DNA from 3 places in the Burkholderia sp. FW306-1C-G01B genome. Region 1 is predicted to be linked to each of the others. Evidence: predicted binding sites of a transcription regulator. Region 1 holds the regulator's gene; each other region holds the start of a gene.
What was found. The regulator LexA, encoded in region 1, represses DNA repair genes until DNA is damaged. The targets are predictions, from matches to a motif close to ACTGTATNNNNATACAGT.
Positions count from the first base shown of each region.

Region 2: the regulator LexA is predicted to act here: its motif matches at 2,816-2,833, upstream of recA (recombinase RecA).
Region 3: the regulator LexA is predicted to act here: its motif matches at 6,298-6,315, upstream of AC3WLY_RS00510 (DUF2471 family protein).

Region 1 covers NZ_JBYSWZ010000022.1:42,526-50,497, forward strand. Annotated here, with positions in the region: gene AC3WLY_RS32595 (universal stress protein) at 73-570, shown strand; gene AC3WLY_RS32600 (DUF2939 domain-containing protein) at 658-1,374, opposite strand; gene AC3WLY_RS32605 (hypothetical protein) at 1,404-1,739, opposite strand; gene lexA (transcriptional repressor LexA) at 1,766-2,413, opposite strand; gene AC3WLY_RS32615 (sulfate ABC transporter substrate-binding protein) at 2,678-3,715, shown strand; gene cysT (sulfate ABC transporter permease subunit CysT) at 3,838-4,746, shown strand; gene cysW (sulfate ABC transporter permease subunit CysW) at 4,743-5,693, shown strand; gene AC3WLY_RS32630 (sulfate/molybdate ABC transporter ATP-binding protein) at 5,707-6,765, shown strand; gene AC3WLY_RS32635 (CysB family HTH-type transcriptional regulator) at 6,841-7,767, shown strand.
Region 2 covers NZ_JBYSWZ010000011.1:135,424-143,395, forward strand. Annotated here, with positions in the region: gene AC3WLY_RS22380 (MFS transporter) at 1-200, opposite strand, end outside; gene AC3WLY_RS22385 (sensor histidine kinase N-terminal domain-containing protein) at 427-1,974, opposite strand; gene AC3WLY_RS22390 (response regulator transcription factor) at 1,992-2,720, opposite strand; gene recA (recombinase RecA) at 2,909-3,979, shown strand; gene recX (recombination regulator RecX) at 3,979-4,848, shown strand; gene AC3WLY_RS22405 (DUF2889 domain-containing protein) at 4,995-5,618, shown strand; gene sucC (ADP-forming succinate--CoA ligase subunit beta) at 5,686-6,852, shown strand; gene sucD (succinate--CoA ligase subunit alpha) at 6,917-7,798, shown strand; gene AC3WLY_RS22420 (TerC family protein) at 7,955-7,972, shown strand, end outside.
Region 3 covers NZ_JBYSWZ010000001.1:117,304-125,275, reverse strand. Annotated here, with positions in the region: gene AC3WLY_RS00535 (MarR family winged helix-turn-helix transcriptional regulator) at 85-513, shown strand; gene AC3WLY_RS00530 (aconitase X) at 738-1,985, shown strand; gene AC3WLY_RS00525 (aconitase X swivel domain-containing protein) at 1,978-2,427, shown strand; gene AC3WLY_RS00520 (AraC family transcriptional regulator) at 2,452-3,534, opposite strand; gene AC3WLY_RS00515 (2,4-dienoyl-CoA reductase FMN-binding domain-containing protein) at 3,610-5,643, shown strand; gene AC3WLY_RS00510 (DUF2471 family protein) at 5,830-6,234, opposite strand; gene AC3WLY_RS00505 (LysR family transcriptional regulator) at 6,451-7,344, opposite strand; gene AC3WLY_RS00500 (NAD(P)H-dependent oxidoreductase) at 7,431-7,972, shown strand, end outside.

The DNA of each region.
Region 1 (7,972 bases):
CCATCCCTTGCGTCCTGAATTGCGGCGCACCATGATGAATGCGTAGGCTCGTTGTCGCGATAGGGAGGTTTCATGGCTAGCTACAACAAGATTTTGCTGTGTTACGACGGCTCGCTCGAAGGGCGCAAGGCACTGCGTTGCGGCGCCAATCTCGCAATGGACCTGAAGGCCGAAACGCACTTGCTGTCGGTCGTCGACATGCGTTCGAGCATTGCACAAAGCGCGGGTTTGCTGACCGACGTCGCGTGCGGCCGCTTCGAGGAAACCGCGCGCGAAATCCTGCAGGAAGGCGTGAACTGGCTGCGCGAGCGCGGCGTGCAGGCCGAAGGCCATTTCGCGTTCGGCTATCCGATCGACGAAATCGCGAATCTCGCGTCGGAGCTGAAGGTCGACCTCGTCGTCGTCGGCCACCGGTGCCGCAGCGGGCTATCGAGATGGTGGATGGGGTCGGGCAATACGCAACTGCTCGATCGCGTGAACTGCAGCATTCTGGTTGCGTGTTCGTCGGCGGAGGAGCAGAAGGCCGAAATCGCGCGCGAGCGTGAAGCGGCCACGGCGAGCGGCAAATGATCCAATGACGCAATGGTCGCCTGACCGGCGATTCGCACCGGTCAGGCGCCGCACTGCATCCGCGGCGCGGGCGTCGCGCGCGACCGGCTACGCGTGCAGGTCGATCGCGGACAACTTCCACGAAAACAGCCCGAAGCGGTGGAATACTGCCGCATAGCGTGTGCCATCGGCGCTGCGCTGGTAGGTCACGACGAATTCATCGACATTCCGGTAGCCGGCACTGGTTTGCTGCTGATGCGGCGTGTGCGTTGCATCGTTCGCGCTGGCCGGCGCGGCAGATGCCGGTGCCGGCGATGACGCAGCCGTAGCGGCCGCGTTACTGGCTGGAACAGCTGCACTTGCCGGAGCCGGATTGACCGGCGGTGCGGCCGGCGTGTCGGCCGGTGCATTGCCTTGCGGCAGATTCGACCATTCGGGCGGACGCTCGCCCGGATTGCCGCGCGGCGGCAATCCGCTCATCAGCGCGGCCACGCCCTCCGGGGTCGCGTACGCATCGACCATCGGGCCGATCAGTGCGGACCCGATCAGCGCCCCGATCACCGCGAGCGGATTCTCCTTCTTCACCGCGTCGATCCGGCGCATCAACTCTTCCGTGACCTGCTGCTTCAGGCTGATGCGCAGCGACGGAAAATCGACATATTCACTGATGGCCTGCGCATCGCGCGAATCGATCGCCGATTTCAGGCGACCGAGCGCGACGTATGGCGATGCGTATGCATAACCGATCGCCGCAATGACGGCGACGGCCAGTACGGCGATCAGCAGGGACTTGAGCCGCCATGTGCGGCCCGAAGATCCAGTCACGTTTCCTCCGGTGCGGGAATGTTCCGCAATCAGAGACCGCTTTGCGCGGCCGATCGTTCCTCCGCGATGCAGCGATCGATCATCCGGCACACGGCATCGATCGTGCCGACCATGATCAGGCGCGACCGGCCGTGATAGACGCGCACCGGCGCGCGGCGCGCGGGTTCCGCATGATTCAGGCCGGCATTCAGCGATACCCGCGCGAAAGCGGGGAGCGCCGACGGCAGCAGGGACGCCTGCCGTTCGACTGCGACTTCTTCTTTCACAGGCGCTGCCGCGGACAGCGGTGCGCAAGGCGTGCGGCCGCGCAGATGACGCAGGCGACCGAATTGACGGAAAGGCAGCAGACGGGCAAGGCGTTCCATGATGTTCTCCTCAGCGAGACGGAATGTCAGAGTTCGCCCGAGCGGATCAGCCCGACGGCGATGCCTTCCAGCGCGAATTCCGCGCTGCCGGCCTTGACGAAGATGTTTTCGTAATCCGGGTTCTCCGCGATCAGCTCGAGACCGCCCGGCCGGCGCATCAGGCGCTTGACCGTGACGTCGTCGCCGAGACGCGCGACGATGATCTGGCCGTCCTTCGCTTCCGTGCGCTTCTGCACGGCGAGGAGGTCGCCGTCGAGAATGCCGGCGTCGCGCATCGACAGGCCGCGCACCTTCAGCAGGTAGTCGGGCTTGCTGGAGAACAGCGCGGGATCGCACGCGTAATGCTGCGAGATGTGCTCCTGCGCGAGGATCGGGCTACCGGCCGCGACGCGGCCGACGAGCGGCAGCGACAGTTGCATCAGGCCGGCGTGCGGCAGCGTGAACTGGTGCGGGGCGTCGTCGATGCCGAGCAGGCGGATGCCGCGCGATGCGCCGGCGGCCAGCTCGATCACGCCCTTGCGCGCCAATGCGCGCAGGTGCTCCTCGGCTGCATTCGGCGAGCTGAAGCCCAGTTCGGCCGCGATCTCGGCACGGGTGGGCGGGAATCCGGAGCGCTCGATCGCGCGACGGATCAAGTCGAACACTTGCTGCTGACGGGCGGTGAGTTTGGTCATGGCTCAACTGTATGGATAGACAGTGAGCTGTATTTTTATACAGTACTTCGCGAATTTCAAGCGTTACTTGAGGTTCGACGCGATCGCGCCGGTTCCGGCGCGATTTCGCGACGTCCGGACGCCGGTTCATCTGCCGCAACCGTCCATCCCGTATGCGTTAGCACTTTTGAGTATTAAAAAATGAGGAACGATTATTTTTAATCATGTAAGCCGTTCGCTAGACTGGCCCGACATCGCAATACCGACAACACTGGAGAACCAAGGATGGCGAAGCGCAATACGGGGCTGGCGGGCGGAATGGGCCGCCTGATCGCAACACTCGCGCTGGGCGCGGCGGCGGCGCTGGGCGTCGCGACACACGCCCAGGCCGATACGACCTTCCTGAACGTGTCGTACGACCCGACGCGCGAGCTGTATCAGGACTTCAACCAGGCGTTCGGCAAGGAGTGGAAGGCGAAGACGGGCGAGACGGTCAACTTCAAGCAGTCGCACGGCGGCTCGGGCGCACAGGCGCGCTCGGTGCTCGACGGCCTGCAGGCCGACGTCGTCACGCTGGCGCTCGCGTACGACATCGACGCGCTCGCGAACAAGGGGCTCGTCAACAAGGACTGGCAGAAACGCCTGCCCGACAACGCGTCGCCGTACACGTCGACGATCGTGTTCCTCGTGCGCAAGGGCAATCCGAAGGGGATCAAGGACTGGGACGACCTGACCAAGCCGGGCATCTCGATCGTCACGCCGAACCCGAAGACGTCGGGCGGCGCGCGCTGGAACTACCTGGCCGCGTGGGCGTATGCGGTGCACAAGCCGGGCGGCAACGAGCAGACGGCGAAGGAGTTCGTCACGAAGCTCTACAAGAACGCGGGCGTGCTCGATTCGGGCGCGCGCGGCGCGACCACGAGCTTCGTGCAGCGCGGGATCGGCGACGTGCTGATCGCATGGGAAAACGAGGCATTCCTGTCGGTCAAGGAATTCGGTACCGACAAGTTCGAGATCGTCGTGCCGTCGGTGAGCATCCTGGCCGAGCCGCCCGTCGCGGTGGTCGACAAGGTGGTCGACAAGAAGGGCACGCGCAAGCTGGCCGACGCGTACCTGAACTTCCTGTACAGCCCGCAGGGCCAGGAGATCGCGGCGCGCAACTATTACCGGCCGCGTTCGAAGAGCGTGCCGGCGGAACTGACGAAGCAGTTCCCGAAGCTGAAGCTGTACACGGTCGACGACACGTTCGGCGGCTGGACGAATGCGCAGAAGACGCATTTCGCGGACGGCGGCGTGTTCGACTCGATCTACAAGCCGCAGTAACGCCATAACGACAGCGGCGCGCCACGACAGCGCGCCGCATCCCCGACGGGCCGCCGGCGCAATTCATCGCGCCGGCGTTTGCGTCGGGCCCATGAGCAGCATCGATCCAGCAAGAGCATCCGATGACGACGTACACCTTTCGCAAGCCGAGCGCGCTGCCCGGTTTCGGCGTGACGCTAGGCATCACGGTGGCCTATTTGAGCCTCGTGGTGCTGATTCCGCTCGCCGCCACGTTCCTGAAAACCGCGACGCTGTCGTGGGGCCAGTTCGTCACCGCCGTCACGTCGCCGCGCGTGCTCGCGTCGTACCGGCTGACGTTCTCGGCCGCGCTCGGCGGCGCGCTGATCAACGCCGTGTTCGGCTTCCTCGTCGCGTGGGTGCTCGTGCGCTACACGTTCCCGTTCAAGCGCCTCGTCGATGCGATCGTCGACCTGCCGTTCGCGCTGCCGACGTCGGTCGCCGGCATCTCGCTTGCGGCCGTTTACGCGACCAACGGCTGGGTCGGCCAGTATCTCGCGCCGCTCGGCATCAAGATCGCGTTCACGCCGGCCGGCGTGCTGGTCGCGCTGACCTTCATCGGGCTGCCGTTCGTCGTGCGCACCGTGCAGCCGGTGCTCGAGGATTTCGAGCGCGAGCAGGAAGAGGCCGCCGCATGCCTCGGCGCATCGCGCTGGCTGACGTTCCGCCGCGTCGTGCTGCCGGCCGTGCTGCCGGCGCTCTTGACCGGTTTCGCGCTGGCGTTCGCGCGCGCGCTCGGCGAATACGGGTCGGTGATCTTCATCGCCGGCAACGTGCCGATGAAATCCGAGATCACGTCGCTGCTCATCATCACGAAGCTCGAGCAATACGACTACGCGGGCGCGACCGCGCTCGCGGTCGTGATGCTGGTCGTGTCGTTCCTGATGCTGCTGCTGATCAACACGCTGCAATGGTATTTGCAGCGCCGGACGAGCCGCGGCTCGTCCGGCAAGGGCGCAAGCGGCCCCGCGCCCGCGACCGTCGCCGCAACCGCGGCAGGAGGCCAGCAATGAGCCAGAAGGCCACCGTCGTGCTGAAAACCCCGTCGTCGGCCGCGCAAGGACGCGCCGCGAACCGGCTCGACCCCGTCAGCGAGTCGCGCGTCGTGCGCTGGCTGCTCACGGGTATCGCGCTGGTGTTCCTCGCGTTCTTCCTCGTCGTGCCGCTCGCCGCGGTGTTCGTCGAGGCGCTGAGAAAGGGCGTCGGCTTCTATCTCGAATCGCTGGCCGATCCCGACGCATGGGCGGCGATCAAGCTCACGCTGATCGTCGCCGCGATCGCCGTGCCGCTGAATCTCGTATTCGGCGTGTGCGCATCGTGGGCGATCGCGAAGTTCGAATTCCGCGGCAAGGCGCTGCTGACGACGCTGATCGACCTGCCGTTCTCCGTGTCGCCGGTGATCTCGGGCCTCGTGTACGTGCTGCTGTTCGGCGCGCAGGGCTGGCTCGGGCCGTGGCTGCAGGATCACGACGTGCAGATCATCTTCGCGGTGCCGGGCATCGTGCTCGCGACGATCTTCGTCACGTTCCCGTTCGTCGCGCGCGAGCTGATTCCGCTGATGCAGGCGCAGGGCACCGACGAGGAAGAAGCCGCGCGCGTGCTCGGCGCGTCGGGCTGGCAGATCTTCCGCCGCGTGACGCTGCCGAACGTGAGGTGGGGCCTGCTGTACGGCGTGATCCTGTGCAACGCGCGCGCGATGGGCGAATTCGGCGCGGTGTCGGTCGTGTCGGGCCACATCCGCGGCGTGACCGACACGATGCCGCTGCACGTCGAGATCCTGTACAACGAATACAACTTCGCGGCGGCGTTCGCGGTAGCGTCGGTGCTGGCGCTGCTCGCGCTCGTCACGCTCGCGCTGAAGCTGCTCGCCGAGCGTCATCTCGCCGCCGAACTGGCCGGCGCGCGCGACGCCGTTCCCGTACATGCCGGCCCTGTCGCCGCCGTTTCGTCGAAATCGTAAAGAGGCAACCAGAATGGGTATCACCGTCCGTAACCTTCAGAAGCGCTTCGGCGATTTCACGGCGCTCGACAACGTGTCGCTCGACTTCCCGCCCGGCGAGCTGGTCGCGCTGCTCGGGCCGTCCGGCTGCGGCAAGACCACGCTGCTGCGCGTGATCGCGGGCCTCGAGCACGCGGACGCCGGCCAGGTCGTGCTGCAGGGGCTCGACGTCGCGTCGGTCGGCGCGCGCGACCGTCAGGTCGGTTTCGTGTTCCAGCATTACGCGCTGTTCCGCCACATGACGGTGTTCGAGAACGTCGCGTTCGGGCTGCGCGTGAAGCCGCGCCGCGAGCGGCCGTCGGAAGCCGCGATTCGCGACAAGGTGCACGAGCTGCTGAAGCTCGTGCAGCTCGACTGGCTCGCGCAGCGCTATCCGTCCGAGCTGTCGGGCGGCCAGCGCCAGCGCATCGCGCTGGCCCGTGCGCTCGCGGTCGAGCCGAAGGTGCTGCTGCTCGACGAACCGTTCGGCGCGCTCGACGCGAAGGTCCGCAAGGAGCTGCGCGGCTGGTTGCGCCGCCTGCACGACGACCTGCACATCTCGACGATCTTCGTCACGCACGACCAGGAGGAGGCGCTGGAGGTGGCCGATCGAATCGTCGTGCTGAACCGCGGCCACGTCGAGCAGGTCGGCAGCCCGCAGGACGTCTACGATCATCCGCGGAGCGCGTTCGTGTACGAGTTCCTCGGCGCGGCGAACCGGCTGCCGGGCACGGTCGCCGGGCGCGGCTTCGTCGCCGAGGGCGCTGCTGCGCCGATCGAGGTGGACGCCGACTTCGCGGGCCCCGCGAACGCATACGTGCGGCCGCACGACCTGCAGCTTTGGCCGGCAGGAGAAGGGCACCGGGACGGCATCGCCGTGGACGTGCGCCGCGTGATCCCGCTGGGCGGCTCGGTGCGCGTCGAGCTCGAGGCGCGCGCGGGCGGCGCACTCGAGGCGGAACTCGATCGCGATGCATGGCGTGCGCTCTCGCTGCAGGTCGGCGACGGCGCGACGGCCGTGCCGCGCGCAGTGCGCGTGTTTCCCGCGCGTTGAAGCGAGCATGCAGGGCAGGGGGCGGAATTCGCTCCGATTCGACCATCAAACAACGACAGCCTAAGAGGCATACCCATGAATTTTCAGCAATTGCGGTTCGTGCGCGAAGCGGTGCGCCAGAACATGAACCTGACGGAAGTCGCGAACGTGCTGTACACGTCGCAGTCGGGCGTGTCGAAACAGATCAAGGATCTCGAGGATGAGCTGGGCGTCGACATCTTCATTCGGCGCGGCAAGCGGCTGACGGGCCTCACGGAGCCGGGCAAGGCCGTGCACCAGTTGATCGAGCGGATGCTGCTCGACGCCGAGAACCTGCGCCGCGTCGCACGCCAGTTCGCGGACCAGGACAGCGGCCACCTCGTCGTCGCGACCACGCACACGCAGGCGCGCTACGCGCTGCCGAAGGTGATCCGGCAGTTCACCGACGTGTTCCCGAAGGTGCATCTCGCGCTGCGTCAGGGCAGCCCGCAGCAGATCGCGCAGATGATCCTGAACGGCGAGGCCGATCTCGGCATCTCGACCGAGGCGCTCGACCGCTATCCGGACATCGTCACGTTCCCGTGCTATTCGTGGCACCACACGGTCGTCGTGCCGAAGGGCCATCCGCTCGTCGGCCGCGAGAACCTGACGCTCGACGAAATCGCCGAGTACCCGATCATCACGTACGACCAGGACTTCACGGGCCGCTCGCACATCGACCAGGCGTTCACGGCGGCGGGTGCCGTGCCCGACGTCGTGCTGACCGCGATCGACGCGGACGTGATCAAGACCTATGTCGAGCTCGGGATGGGGATCGGCGTCGTCGCGGCGATGGCTTACGATCCGCAGCGCGACACGGGCCTCGTCGCGCTCGATACGCAGCACCTGTTCGAGGCGAGCACGACGCGGGTCGGGCTGCGCAAGGGCGCGTTCCTGCGCGCGTATGCGTACCGGCTGATCGAGATGTTCGCGCCGCACCTGAACGAAGCAGAAATCGCGGGGATGTTGCGCGAAGCCATCTGACGGCAGCGCTTCGCGCGCCGTTCGGGCGGTTGCCCCAGGCGGCGCGGCATGCGCTCGCCGGAGGCGATGCACGGGGCAGCGGCGGATATGCCGTCGCCGTGTGGTCGTCGCTTGCCGTCGGCGTGAAGCGGTTGCACGGCATCGACAAGTCGGGTGGTGGATGCTGCTGCACTTCGTGCCGATCGTCGGCGCGATCGCTTAGTTT
Region 2 (7,972 bases), on a different contig from region 1:
GCGAAGCCGAGCAGCGTGAAGATGAATGCGGCGGTCGGATTGACGCCGGAGAAGAAGCTCTTGCTGATGTAGGCCGCGAGTGAGCCGGCCAGGTAAAAGTCGTACCACTCGAACACGGTCCCGAGCGACGACGCGAAGATCACCTTTTTCTCTTCGCCCGTCATCGGCGCGTGCGAAATTTGCCCGCCTAACGTTGCCATGAATCGTCTCCAAGTCCCTTGATATAGATATGCGGCCGCCTTGGGTGGGCGGGCCTGTCGACGATTATTGGCACGGAAACTTACGGCGCACTGACTCGCGCGCACAAAACGACTGCGCGTTAACCCGTGCCGAATCGGGTGCTTCGCGTGACGATCGTGATGCGAACGTCCGGCAAAACGCCGGTTTCGGCACGATCGCGGCGCGTTGCCGCGGTGCGCGTCAGGGTTAATCCGGAGCGGTTTCCGCCAGCGGCAGGCTGACGCGCACGAGCGTGCCGACGAGGCGCGGCGCCTGCTGGTAGACGTGATCGTCGAGCGTCAGCGTGCCGCCGTGCTGCGTGGCGATCTCTCGCACGATCGCGAGCCCGAGGCCGCTGCCGTCGCCTTCGCGGCCGAGGATCCGGTAGAAGCGCTCGACGACGCGCTCGCGTTCCGCGGCCGGGATGCCGGGCCCCGTGTCCTCGACTTCGAGATGCGCGAGCCGCGCCGCGCGATCGGCGCGCACGCGCACCGTGATCCGGCCGCCTTCCGGCGTGTAGCGGATCGCGTTGTCGATCAGGTTGCCGAGCATCTCGCGCAGCATCACCGGGTTGCCGTCGACATCGAGCGGCGCGTCGTCCGGCGGGCCTTCGTAGCCGAGATCCATCCGCTTCGCGAGCGCGGCCTGCACCCAGTCGCGCACCGCGCGCCGCGCGAGCGCGGCGATCTCGACCGGCTCGAACGTGAGCCCGCTCGCGCGGTTCTCGGCGCGCGCGAGCGCAAGCAGTTGCGTGACGAGCCGCGCGGCCTGCTCGGAGCTCGTCGCGATCTGCTCGAGCGAGCGCTGCACGTCGGGCGGGACGGGGTGGCGCAGCGCGAATTCGGCCTGCGTGCGCAGGCCCGCGAGCGGCGTCTTCATCTGGTGCGCGGCGTCGGCGATGAAGCGCTTTTGCAGCGCCATGTTCTGTTCGAGACGCGCGAGCAGGTCGTTGAACGACGTGACGAGCGGCTCGATCTCGGGCGGCGCGCGCTGCGCCTCGACGGGCGACAGGTCGTCGGGCCGCCGCGCGCGGATGTGCGCCTGCAGCGCGTTGAGCGGCGCGAGCCCGCGCGACAGCCCGAACCAGACGAGCAGGATCGCGAGCGGCAGGATCACGAATTGCGGCAGGATCACGCCCTTGATGATGTCGTTCGCGAGCGCGTTGCGCTTGTCGAGCGTCTCGCCGACCTGCACGAGCACGGGCTGCGTGCCGTTCGCCTGCGGCAGCGCGACCGTCGTATACGCGACGCGCACGTCGTTGCCGCGCAGCAGGTCGTCGCGAAACACGACGACGCCCGGCGGCGGGCGGTCCTCGTCGCGCGGCAGCGGCATGTCGGCTTCGCCCGCGACCAGCTCGCCGCGCGCGCCGAGCACCTGGAAGTAAACGCTGTCGACGTTGTCCGCGCGCAGGAAGTCGCGCGTCTGCTCCGGCAGCGTCAGCTCGGCGACGCCGTTCACCGGGTGGATCTGGCGTGCAAGCACGTATGCGTTGGTCTCGAGCGCGCGGTCGAACGGGCCGTTCGCGATCGTCTTCGCGACGAGATAGGTGACGGCGATGCTCATCGGCCACAGCAGCAGCAGCGGCGCGAGCATCCAGTCGAGGATTTCGCCGAACAGCGAGCGCGGGCGCGGCGCCTCGGGCGCATCGGTTTCGTCGGGCGGCGCGAACGGGTTCTCGTAGCGCGCGTCGCGCGCATCGTCGGCGGCCGACGACGGCGCGCCGGTCGGGTGGCGGGAATGGGCCGGCGTGGCCATCGCGGCGACGCGCGGCTTCAGCGCAGCGGCGTGCCGGCCGTCGCGGGCTGGGGCGCTGTGGTGTCGGCCGGCGCGGCGGGCGCGGCCTTTTCGAGGCAATAGCCGAGGCCGCGCACGGTCGAGATCCGGACGCCGCTCGGTTCGATCTTCTTGCGCAGCCGGTGCACGTAGACTTCGATCGCGTTGTTGCTGACTTCCTCGCCCCATTCGCACAGATGGTCGACGAGCTGCTCCTTCGATACGAGCCGGCCGATCCGCTGCAGCAGCACCTCGAGCAGGCCGAGTTCGCGCGCGGACAGATCGAGCACGTGATCGTTCGCGTACGCGATGCGGCCGACCTGGTCGAACGCGAGCGAGCCGTGCCGCACGACGGTCGGGCCGCCGCCCGCGCCGCGCCGGGTCAGTGCGCGCACGCGCGCTTCGAGTTCGTTGAGTGCGAACGGCTTGGCCATGTAATCGTCCGCGCCGAGATCGAGGCCCTTCACGCGCTCGTCGACGCTGTCGGCGGCGGTCAGGATCAGCACGGGGAGGTTGGAATTGCGGGCGCGCAGGCGCTTGAGCACGTCGAGCCCGGACATTTTCGGCAGTCCGAGATCGAGGATCAGCAGGTCGAATGTCTGCATCGACAGCGCCGTATCGGCATCGACGCCGTTCTTCACGTGGTCGACCGCATAGCCCGATTGGCGGAGTGACCGGGTGAGGCCGTCCGCGAGTATGCTGTCGTCTTCGGCGATGAGAATTCGCATGTTGCTGACCGATGGCCGGCAGGGTGTTCGCGCCGGCGCGGCTGTCTCCGAAGTTATTCGTGTACAACGCCCTGCATTGCGGGCTTGCATAAAACACTGTTTTTTTATACAGTGTCTGCATTCGTGGGCGGCGCTTGAAAGCGGGCGCGCCTTTAACAGACGCTGCTCATCATAGCAAAGGACGATTCATGGAAGAAAGCAAGAAGGGCTCCGGGATGACCGCCGAGAAGAGCAAGGCGCTGGCGGCCGCACTCGCGCAGATCGAAAAGCAGTTCGGCAAGGGGTCGATCATGCGGATGGGCGACGGCGAGGTGGCCGAGGACATCCAGGTCGTCTCCACGGGTTCGCTGGGGCTCGACATCGCGCTCGGCGTCGGCGGCCTGCCGCGCGGTCGGGTGGTCGAGATCTACGGTCCGGAATCGTCCGGTAAAACCACGCTCACGCTGCAGGTGATCGCCGAACTGCAGAAGATCGGCGGCACGGCCGCGTTCATCGACGCCGAGCACGCACTCGACGTCCAGTACGCGGCGAAGCTCGGCGTGAACGTGCCGGAACTGCTGATCTCGCAGCCGGACACCGGCGAGCAGGCGCTGGAAATCACCGATGCGCTGGTGCGCTCGGGCTCGATCGACATGATCGTCATCGACTCGGTCGCGGCGCTCGTGCCGAAGGCCGAAATCGAAGGCGAGATGGGCGATTCGCTGCCGGGCCTGCAGGCCCGCCTGATGTCGCAGGCGCTGCGCAAGCTGACCGGCACGATCAAGCGCACGAACTGCCTCGTGATCTTCATCAACCAGATTCGTATGAAGATCGGCGTGATGTTCGGCAACCCGGAAACCACGACGGGCGGCAACGCGCTGAAGTTCTATGCGTCGGTGCGTCTCGACATCCGCCGGATCGGCTCGATCAAGAAGAACGACGAAGTGATCGGCAACGAAACCCGCGTGAAGGTCGTCAAGAACAAGGTATCGCCGCCGTTCCGCGAAGCGATCTTCGACATCCTGTACGGCGAGGGCATCTCGCGCCAGGGCGAGATCATCGACCTCGGCGTGCAGGCGAAGATCGTCGACAAGGCAGGCGCCTGGTACAGCTACAACGGCGAGAAGATCGGCCAGGGCAAGGACAACGCGCGTGAATTCCTGCGTGAGAATCCGGAAATCGCCCGCGAGATCGAGAACCGCATCCGCGAATCGCTCGGCGTCGTCGCAATGCCCGATGGCGTAGGCAACGAAGCCGAGGCGATGGACGAAGAAGAGTGATGGTCGGGCGCCGAGGTCAGGCTGGCGAGCCGGAGGAGAGCGACGCGCCCGAAATGGCGGGTCGCTCCGGCCGGCGAGCCGGATCCTCGGGCGCCGACCGGCGGGTCGCTGGCAGCAACGCCGCGAACCGCACCGCGACGAGGGCATCTGACGATGCCCTCGTTTCGTTTGAGATAACCGCGCCGGACGATCCGTTCGATGACGATGAATCGTTCGACGCGCACGACCGGTCCCGCCGTCGTGTGTCCGGCGTCAGCTTCCCGGGCGATCGCGCATCCGATGCGTCGGCACCTGCCAGGGAAGATGTCTATACGCGCAGCAGCCAGCATCCGCGCCGCACGCGCCGTGCGTCCGGCGCTGCTTCAAGCGCTGCCTCCGGCGACGATCCGGGCGCCGGCAAACGCAAGTCGTCGAAGCCGCCGCGTTCGTTGAAGGGCCGCGCGCTCGGCTATCTGTCCAGGCGCGAATACAGCCGCACGGAACTCGCGCGCAAGCTCGCGCCGTATGTCGGCGAAGACGAGTCCGTCGAACCGGTGCTCGATGCGCTGGAGAAGGAAGGCTGGCTGTCCGACGCGCGTTTCGCCGAGAGCCTCGTGCATCGGCGTGCGTCGCGCGTCGGTGTCGCGCGCATCGTCAGCGAGCTGAAGCGTCATGCGGTCGGCGACACGCTCGTCGAGGAAGTGAACGCGCAGCTGCGCGAGACCGAATGGGCGCGCGCGCAGGCGGTCTGGCGCAAGAAATTCGGTGCATTGCCGCAAACGCCGGCCGAGCGGGCGAAGCAGGCGCGCTTTCTCGCCGCGCGCGGCTTCTCGAGCGCGACCATCGTGAAGTTGCTGAAGGTCGGCGACGATTTCCCGATCGACGATTGAGCGCTCCGGTCGCGCGCGCGGCGCGCGATTTTGCTGCAACGCAACCGCTCCCGGACAGGCGGGAATACCCGCCGTCGCGTCAAACTGTCTCACATACCCAATATGCTAAAATCCGTGGGTTTTCCTCTTCGGCCTCAACCTCCAGCATGCCGCTATCCGAGCCCGTGCCCCGTCAGTTGCGACATCGACGCGCAATCCGAGCGGAAGCTTACGAGCGCGGCGACGGCTTGTGGGACATCGAAGCCTGCCTGACCGACCACAAGCCGCGCGATGTCGCGCTTGCGTCGGGCATCCGGCCCCAGGGCCTGCCGATCCACGAACTCTGGCTGCGCGTGACTATCGATCGTGAACTCAATGTCGTCGACGCCGAAGCGTCTTCGGAATGGGTGCCCTATCCCGGTCAGTGTCAATCCGCCCCTCCCGCCTATCGGGCCCTCATCGGGCTCAATCTCTTCCGCCACTTCCGCCGCGATGCGAACCGATTGCTGTCCGGTGTCGCAGGCTGCTCCCATCTCACCGAACTGTGCGCCGTGCTGCCGACGGCAGCGATCCAGGCGTTCGCCGGTGACGTGTGGAACGTGCGCGAGGAGGGCGGCGAAGGGCCGGATCACGACGGCGTGCGCGACGAACCGCCTTTCCAGCTCGGCCGCTGCCGTGCGCTGCGGTTCGACGGCGAGGTCGTGCGGCAGTACTACCCGCGCTGGTATGGCGCGAGCCGGCCGGACGTGCCTGTCGACGACATGCCCGTCAGGGACGGCACGAAGGAATGAACGGAAATCATTCGAAGAAGCGTCTAAGCGACTTTTCATCCAACTCTCAGACTGAAGGGAATCACGCATGAAGATTCACGAGTACCAGGGTAAGGAAATCCTGCGGAAATTCGGAGTCGCGGTACCGCGCGGCAAGCCGGCGTTCTCGGTGGACGAGGCCGTCAAGGTGGCAGAAGAGCTGGGCGGCCCGGTGTGGGTCGTCAAGGCTCAGATTCACGCGGGTGGCCGTGGCAAGGGCGGCGGCGTGAAGGTCGCGAAGTCGATCGAGCAGGTGCGCGAATACGCGAACCAGATCCTCGGCATGCAGCTCGTCACGCACCAGACCGGTCCGGAAGGCCAGAAGGTCAACCGCCTGATGATCGAAGAAGGCGCCGACATCAAGCAGGAACTGTATGTCAGCCTCGTCGTCGACCGCATCTCGCAGAAGATCGTGCTGATGGGTTCGAGCGAAGGCGGCATGGACATCGAAGAAGTCGCCGAAAAGCACCCGGAACTGATCCACAAGGTCATCGTCGAGCCGTCGACGGGCCTGCTGGACGCCCAGGCCGACGACCTCGCCGCGAAGATCGGCGTGCCGGCCGCGTCGATTCCGCAAGCGCGCGCGATCCTGCAAGGCCTGTACAAGGCATTCTGGGAAACCGACGCGTCGCTGGCTGAAATCAACCCGCTGAACGTCTCCGGCGACGGCAAGGTCATCGCACTCGACGCGAAGTTCAACTTCGACTCGAACGCGCTGTTCCGTCATCCGGAAATCGTCGCGTACCGCGATCTGGACGAAGAAGATCCGGCTGAAATCGAAGCGTCGAAGTTCGATCTCGCGTACATCTCGCTCGACGGCAACATCGGCTGTCTCGTGAACGGCGCGGGCCTGGCAATGGCGACGATGGACACCATCAAGCTGTTCGGCGGCGAGCCGGCGAACTTCCTGGACGTCGGCGGAGGAGCTACGACCGAGAAGGTCACGGAAGCGTTCAAGCTGATGCTGAAGAACCCGGACCTGAAGGCGATCCTCGTGAACATCTTCGGCGGCATCATGCGCTGCGACGTGATCGCGGAAGGCGTGATCGCCGGTTCGAAGGCCGTGAACCTGAAGGTGCCGCTCGTCGTGCGCATGAAGGGCACGAACGAGGACCTCGGCAAGAAGATGCTGGCCGACTCGGGCCTGCCGATCATCTCGGCGGACAGCATGGAAGAAGCTGCGCAGAAGGTCGTCGCGGCTGCCGCAGGCAAGTAACGCTATCGAATACGCATGGCGGCGCGGCAGATACGCGACGCCAATCGAACAGAGGTCAAAATACATGTCGATTCTGATCAACAAGGACACGAAGGTCATCACGCAGGGCATCACCGGCAAAACCGGTCAGTTCCATACGCGCGCCTGCCGTGAATATGCAAACGGCCGCGAAGCATTCGTCGCGGGCGTGAACCCGAAGAAGGCCGGCGAAGATTTCGAAGGCATTCCGATCTACGCAAGCGTCAAGGAAGCGAAGGAAGAAACCGGCGCGACCGTGTCGGTCATCTACGTTCCGCCGGCAGGCGCAGCCGCTGCGATCTGGGAAGCGGTCGAAGCCGATCTGGATCTCGCGATCTGCATCACGGAAGGCATCCCCGTGCGCGACATGATCGAAGTGAAGGACCGCATGCGCCGCGAAGGCCGCAAGACGCTGCTGCTCGGGCCGAACTGCCCGGGCACGATCACGCCGGACGAACTGAAGATCGGCATCATGCCGGGTCACATCCACCGCAAGGGCCGCATCGGCGTCGTGTCGCGTTCGGGCACGCTGACGTATGAAGCCGTTGCACAGCTGACGGCACTTGGCCTCGGCCAGTCGTCGGCAGTCGGCATCGGCGGCGACCCGATCAACGGTCTGAAGCACATCGACGTGATGAAGATGTTCAACGACGATCCGGATACGGACGCGGTCGTGATGATCGGCGAAATCGGCGGTCCGGACGAAGCCAATGCGGCCGAGTGGATCAAGGCCAACATGAAGAAGCCGGTCGTCGGCTTCATCGCTGGCGTGACGGCGCCTCCGGGCAAGCGCATGGGCCACGCCGGCGCGCTGATCTCGGGCGGTGCGGATACGGCCGAAGCGAAGCTGGAAATCATGGAAGCGTGCGGCATCACCGTCACGCGCAACCCGTCGGAAATGGGCCGTCTGCTGAAGGCAGCGCTGTAATATTTCCGCCTGGGTTTGTCCTGCAGAAAACGCCGGCTTTGCCGGCGTTTTTTGTTATGCTCGCGCAATGAATTCGTAAGCACCGGGCATGCATCGCGCATGTGCCGGCGATGAACCGGGTCGCCCGCCGGGTGGCCATATCCTGCACATCCCCCCATGCTCGAATTCCTGACG
Region 3 (7,972 bases), on a different contig from region 1:
GGCGGGCACCGGACGCGCCCGGCCGGCCTCGTTACGGCGGAGTGTACATTGACTTTATGCATATGCACATATAAATTGCGGAGCATGAACGACAACCAGATTGCCCAAGCGTGCAACTGCCTCGCGCTGCGTCAGGCGGCGCGCTTCGTCACGCAATTGTACGAACGCCATCTGGCCCCGGTCGGCGTCACGCCCGCGCAGTTTTCGATCATGGCGAATTTGACGCGTCGCCCCGGCCTGCTGATGAGCGAACTGGCCGACACGCTCGTGATGGATCGCACGACGCTGCTGCGCGCGCTGAAGCCGTTGCAGCGCGACGGTTTGGTCGCGACGGCCGCGTCCGAGCACGATGCGCGCGCACATGCGCTGAGCCTCACGAAGCTCGGCGAGCGCACGTTCGCGCGGGCGTTGGTCGCGTGGCAGGCCGCGCAGGACGAATTCGAGACGCAGTTCGGCCAGGGGCGCGCGAAGGCGCTGCGCGATGAACTGTTCAGCCTGACCGCGGAACGCTAGGCGGGCAGCAGGTGGCTCGCGCGTTGCGACAAACTGGAGCGGAATTCGAGCCATTGGCAGTTTCAGCGGAGTTCGAAGCGCGGAGTCATGGCATCCATGACCGAAAATTGGTTTTTAAATTGCCCGGATTGGCGATGATCTGGACAGTTTTTATTTCCAGTTGTAGAGTCCTCTGACGGATTTCACGGGCCGGCGTCGCCGGCACGAGTCACGAGGAGCAACCGATGCTGCAGTTGAGCGACCGCGACGACGCGATGTTGCGCGGGGATTTCGGCGACGGCGTCGCGCGCGCGATGCGGATCGTCGCACGCACGGCGGAAGTGATGTCCGCGCCGCACCTGATCGACATCACGTCCGCACATATCGACGGCTGTCTTTATCACGGCCAGACCAGTCTCGACTTCGTCGAGTATTTCGTCGATACGGGCGCGAAGGTCGCGGTGCCGACCACCTTGAACGTCGGTTCGCTCGACCTGATTCATCCCGAGCTGTATCACGGCGACCGCACGATCCAGCGCGATGCGCAGCGCCTGATGGACGCGCATTTGCAGCTCGGCTGCGAATCGAGTTTCACGTGCGCGCCGTATCAGTTGAAGAGCCGTCCCGCGAAAGGCGAGCAGATCGCGTGGGCCGAATCGAATGCGATCGTGTTCGCGAACTCGGTGCTCGGCGCGCGCACAAGCCGGTACGGCGATTTTCTCGATCTGGCCGCCGCGATTACCGGCCGCGCACCGTATGCGGGCTTGCATGTCGAAACGAACCGCGCCGCGCGGATTGTGTTCAACGCGCCGGACTTCAGCCGCCTGCCGTCGCGCGACATCTATTTCGCCGCGCTCGGCTTGTTGATCGGCAAAATCGCGGGCGCAATCGTGCCAGCGATCGTCGGGCTGCCGGCGGATACCACCGAAGACGAACTCAAGGCGCTCGGCGCGGCTGCCGCATCGAGCGGGGCCGTCGCGCTATTCCATGCGGTGGGCGTGACGCCCGAGGCGCCGACGCTCGATGCCGCATTGCACGGCCGCGCGGCGCAATGCACGGTCGACGTCGCGATGGCCGATCTCGACGAGATTCGCCGCACGCTGAACCACGGCGCGGCCGGCGACGCGCTCGTCGCGGTGGCGCTCGGCACACCGCATTTCTCGCTGGCCGAATTCCGCACGCTCGATACGTTGCTCGAAGCGTTCGACGGCAAGCCGGCCTGCGATTTCTACGTGAACACGAGCCGCTTCATTTTGTGGGAGCTGGGCGAAGCCGGCCTCGCGGACAAGTTCGCCGCGCGCGGCATCCAGATCGTCGTCGATACCTGCACGTACATCACACCGGTGATGAAGCAACTGTCGGGGTTGGTAATGACCAACTCGGGGAAATGGGCGTCGTATGCGCCCGCGAACATCGGCGTGACGGTCGCATACGGCAGCATGCGCGAATGCGTGCGTTCGGCGTACGAAGGAAAGGTGCGATTCGATGATTGAAGCGACGGGCAAAATACTGATGGGCGACACGCTCGTGCCGGGCAGCGCATGCGCGAGCGCGTTCGTGCTCGACAAGCCGCTCAGCTTCTGGGGCGGCTACGATTCCGGCGCGGGCAGGATCGTCGATCGCGGGCATCCGCAGGCCGGCGCGAGTCTCGCCGGCAAGGTGATGGTGATGCCGCACGCGAAGGGTTCGAGCTCGAGCAGCAGCGTGCTCGCGGAAGCCGTGCGCAACGGCACGGGGCCCGTCGCGATCGTGCTGAAGGAGCGCGACCTGATCATCTCGATCGGCGCGATCGTGGCCACCGAGCTGTATGCGATCGCGGTGCCGGTGGTATGCGTGACCGATGACGTGTATGACGCGATCGTCGCCGCAACCGGCGAGGTGCGGATCGACGCGGGCGACGGGGACGGCGGCGCGCGGATTTACGTCGGAGGTTGATGCGTCGCGTGTCAGCCAGCCGATTTACTCGTGTGACGGTCTGCCGGCCGCTTCCCGATACGCGCTCGGCGTCTGCCCGGCCCAGCGCCGGAACGCGCGCGTGAAATTCGCCGGATCGGTGAATTGCAGCCGCTCGGCGATCGTCTTCAGGTCGAGATCCGATGCGGCGAGCAACTGCTTCGCGTCGCGAAACCGCGCTTCGTCGAGCAATTGCCGATAGCTCGAACCGGCTTCCTCCAGGCGGCGCCGCAGCGTGCGCGTCGACACGAGCAGCGCGTCGGCGAGTGTTTCGGGCCCCGGATAAACGCCGGTTGCTCTCGCCAGCTCTGCGCGCACGCGCTCGACCAGATCGCCTTCCTCCTGCCGAACCTGCGCATACTCGCGCTCGACTTGCACGAGCGCCTGCCGGTGCGCGACTTCGTCGGCGAGCGGCAGCGGCCAGTCGAGCACGTCGCGTGCAATCCACAGCGCGTTCGCCGAGCAGCCGAATTCGACCGGCGGCAACTGGTCGCGATAGCGCTCGAAATACGCGGGCTCCGGCCACATGAATTGCAGCGCGATCGGCGGCGACGCGCGCCCGGCCCATTGCGAGATGTTCTGCGCGAGCCCGGTCAGCACGAATTCGAACATCACGTGATGCTGCAGCACCGGGCTGGCCTGCACGCCGTGCAGTTCGAGCGTCGCGCCGCGTTCGTCTTCCGCATAAGTCAGCCGATATTGGCGGTTGCGCATCCGGAAGTAGCGTTGCGTGACGGACAGCGCTTCGCGGATGTCCCGCGCGGTCAGCGTTGCATAGCCGAGAAAGCCGTGCACGGTCGGCTTCAGCAGCAGTCCGAACGCGAGCCCGATGCCCGGATCGCCGCCGATCTCGATCGCATTGAGCACGAGCCGCCCCCATTGCGACGGCGCGACGCGCGCGTCGGGTTCGGCCAGCACCGCGTCGCGCAGGCCCGTGCCGGCACGCACGGCGGCCAGGTCGACGCCGCGCGCGGCCAGCGCCTGCAGCAGCAGGCGCGTATAGGCGACCGGAATCGTCGGCCGGCGCAGCCCGAGGCGGTCCTTGGCGAGTGGGGAGGTCATGTCGTTTTGGCCGGAAATGACAAGCATTATGGCTGTTTGCCCCCTCACGTTCAAGGCGGCGCGCGCCTACGATGGCAGGCATCGCTTACCGGCAGGATCACCATGACGACCCCCTTTCCCCATCTGCTCGCGCCGCTCGATCTCGGCTTCACGACGCTGAAGAACCGCGTGCTGATGGGCTCGATGCACACGGGCCTCGAGGACAGCCGCAAGACGCTGCCGCGGCTCGCCGAATATTTCGCCGAACGCGCACGCGGCGGCGTCGGCCTGATCGTGACAGGCGGCTTCGCGCCGAACGTGGCCGGCTGGACCAAGCCGTTCGGCGGCACGCTGATGACGTCGGCCGCCGCGCGGCGGCATCGCGAGATCACCGGCGCCGTGCATGCGGAGGACGGCAAGATCGCACTGCAGATCCTGCATACAGGCCGCTACGGTTACCACCCGTTCGCGGTCGCGCCGTCGAAGATCAAGTCGCCGATTTCGCCGTTCGCGCCGCACGAATTGAGCGCGGGCGGTGTCGACCGGCAGATTCGCGCGTTCGTCCGCTGTGCGAAGCTCGCACGCGAAGCCGGCTACGACGGCGTCGAGATCATGGGCTCCGAGGGCTACCTGATCAACCAGTTCATCTCGATGCATACGAACAAGCGCACCGATCAGTGGGGCGGTTCGTACGAGAACCGCATCCGCTTGCCGATCGAGATCATCGAGCGCACGCGTGAAGCGGTCGGCCGCGATTTCATCCTGATCTACCGGCTGTCGATGCTCGACCTGATTCCGGACGGCAGCGACTGGAGCGAAACCGTGCAGCTCGCGAAGGCCGTCGAGCGCGCGGGTGCGACGATCATCAACACGGGGATCGGCTGGCACGAGGCGCGTGTGCCGACGATCGCGACGTCGGTGCCGCGCGGCGCGTTCGCGTGGGTGACGAAGAAGATGAAGGGCGAGGTCGGCATTCCGCTCGTGACGACCAACCGGATCAACCGGCCGGAAGTGGCCGAGCAGATCCTGGCAGATGGCTGCGCGGACATGGTGTCGATGGCGCGCCCGCTGCTCGCGGATGCCGAGTTCGTCGTCAAGGCCGCGCAGGGCCGCGCCGACGAGATCAACACCTGCATCGGCTGCAACCAGGCGTGCCTCGACCACGCGTTCAAGAACAAGATCGCGTCGTGCCTGCTGAATCCGCGTGCGTGCCACGAGACGGAGCTGAAATACACGCCCGCGCAGCAGCCGAAGCGCATCGCGGTGGTCGGCGCGGGGCCGGCCGGGCTCGCGTGCTCGACCGTGCTCGCGCAGCGCGGCCATCAGGTCGACCTGTTTGACGGCGCAGCCGAGATCGGCGGCCAGTTCAATATGGCGAAGCAGGTTCCGGGCAAGGAAGAGTTTCATGAAGCGTTGCGCTACTTCGGCCGCCAGGTCGAGCTGACCGGCGTGAATCTGCACCTGAACCGCCGCGTCGAGGCGAGCGACCTGATCGCGGGCGGCTACGACGAGATCGTGCTCGCGACCGGCGTCGCGCCGCGCGACCCGAAGATCCCCGGGCAGGATGGGCCGAATGTGCTCAGCTATATCGACGTGCTTGCCGGCAAGCAGCCGGTCGGCCGGCGTGTCGCGGTGGTCGGCGCGGGCGGGATCGGCTTCGATGTCGCCGAGTATCTGGTGCAGGCGGGCGAGTCGCCGGCGCTCGATCTGGAAGAGTGGAAGGCCGAGTGGGGCGTGACCGACCCGGCCGCGACGCGTGGTGGCGTGACCCGGGCTCAGGTCGCGGCGCCCGCGCGTGAAGTGACGCTGCTGCAGCGCAAGGCCGCGCCGCTCGGCAAGGGGCTCGGCAAGACGACCGGCTGGATTCACCGCGCGACGCTGAAGATGAAGCAGGTGAAGATGATCGGCGGCGTGAACTACGAGCTGATCGATGCGCGCGGGCTGCACGTGTCGTACGGCGAACAGCGCACCGATCACGAAGTAATCGAAGCCGACACGATCGTGCTCTGCACGGGGCAGGAGCCGCAGCGCGCATTGCTCGCGCCGCTGCAGGCGGCCGGGCGCTCGGTGCACCTGATCGGCGGCGCGGAACTGGCCGCCGAACTCGATGCGAAGCGCGCGATCGATCAGGGCGCGCGGCTCGCGGCGCGGCTGTAACGGGCAGGCGGTTCGACGTTCGTTTCGACGGTCGTCGCGTGGCGGTGGTTTGCCCGCGCGACGGCCCGTGGTTTTCCATCCGATACGCCGATTCGCGCGCGCAGGATGGCGTTGACGACCCGCGCGTACCGCGTCGACACGCAACGTGGCGCGCGATCCCGGCAGACCGCGATCGGCCGGTGCGGCTCAGGCCGCTTCCGCCCTTTCTTCCTCTTCCGCTTCGAGCATCGCCTTGACGATCAGGTAGACGGCCGGCAGGTCGTCGTCATCGCGACGCCAGTCGACCGGTTCCTCGACGTCCGCGGCGACCAGCCTGCTGTCGCGCAGCCGGATGAATGCGTCGACGACGGTCGGATCGTTGCGGTTCAGGAAGCCGGCATTCGAGAAGGCCAGCTCTTCGACGTTCAGCAGCGCCTGCCAACTCATCGTGCGGACGGCGGCGGGATGGGTGCGGCGCCGCAGGCCGAGCGCCCGCTGCGCGGGGCCGCCGACGACACGCTGCAGATCGACGACCGCCCGCTGCGCGGCGCGCTCGAAGTGGACGGGATTGAAGCCGGGTTGCTCGGGATCGAATGCGGATGACTGGAACATGGTCGCCTCACAAAAGTCCGTCCGTCTGTGGATGACGGAATTCGGGTCAAATGGTGCAAAAGCACTGTAAATATATACAGTGTTCGAGGCGGTTTCAAGTCCCGGATGAAGAATCTTGCCGGCGCGGGCAGGGGGCGGATGTCGGAAAGCCGATGGAAGCCGATATGCGAGCGCTGCCCGCTCGTTGTCGCGCCGATTCCGTGGGCCGCATTCGGCTTATACCGATTCCGCGATGGTTTCCCGCAGCCACCGATGCGCGGGATCGCGATGCACGCGCTCGTGCCACAGCATCGACATTTCATAACCGGGCACCTCGACCGGCGCTTCCACGACGCGCAGCGCGGGCACGTCGCGCACCAGCCGCTCGGGCAGCATCGCGACGAGATCGGTGCTGGCGACGGCCGACATCACGAACAGGAAATGCGGCACGGACAGCACGACGCGCCGCGTGGCACCGAGCTTCGCCAGCGCTTCGTCCGTCACGCCGAAGAAGCCGCCGCCGTCGGGCGACACGATCACGTGTTCGAGCATGCCGAACTGCACGAGCGTGGGGCGCCGCTTCAGCTTCGGATGCCCGGCTCGGCCGATGAGCACGTAACGCTCGACGAACAGCGGCAGGCGCCGCATGCCTGGCGGCGAGCCCTCGGTCGTATGAAAGGCCAGGTCGATGCCGTTTCGCTCGGCGTCCTGCTCGATGCGCGGCGGCACGAGTTCGACGACCGCCAGCCGCGTACCGGGCGCGGCCGCCCGCAGCGTGTTCAGCGCGGGCAGCACGATCGTCGATTCGCCGTAGTCGGTCGCGGCCACGCGCCACGTGTTCGTCGCGGTCGCGGGATCGAATGGCGTGGCCGGAACCACCGCGCGTTCGACGGCTTCGAGCGCGTCCCGCAGCGGCTCGCGCAGCGCTTCCGCGCGCGCGGTCGGCCGCATCCCGCGCGGCCCCGGCAACAGCAGCGGATCGCCGAACAGGTCGCGCAGTTTCTGCAACTGCACGCTCACTGACGGTTGCGACATGTTCAGCCTTTCGGCCGCGCGCGTGACGTTGTGCTCGGCGAGCAGCACGTCCAGCGTGACGAGCAGGTTCAGATCGAGTCGCCTGAGATTATTCATGGCTATACCTGGAATATCAGGAATTCATTTCAAATATACCTTCGGCGGGGGCATCCTGCAGCCATTCAATCAACGGAGTGACGAACATGAATGTGCTGATCGTTTATGCCCATCCCGAACCGCGTTCGCTGAACGGCGCGCTGCGCGACTTTGCCGTCGAGCATCTCGAAGCGGCCGGCCACACCGTGCAGGTGACCGACCTGTATGCGATGAACTGGAAGGCGGCGTTCGATGCGAGCGACGTGACCGATCGCGCGCCCGATGCGCGCTTCGATCCTGCGCTCGACTCGAAGCATGCATTCGAGACGGGCACGCAACGCGACGATATCGCGCGCGAACAGGACAAGCTGAAGTGGGCCGACGCGGTGATCCTGCAGTTTCCGCTGTGGTGGTTCTCGATGCCGGCGATCATGAAGGGTTGGGTCGAGCGCGTGTATGCGTACGGTTTCGCATACGGCGTCGGAGAACATTCCGACAAGCACTGGGGCGACCGTTACGGCGAGGGCTCGCTGGCAGGCAAGCGTGCGATGGTAATCGTGACGACCGGCGGCTGGGAATCGCACTACAGCCCGCGCGGCATCAACGGGCCGATCGACGACGTGCTGTTCCCGATTCATCACGGGATTCT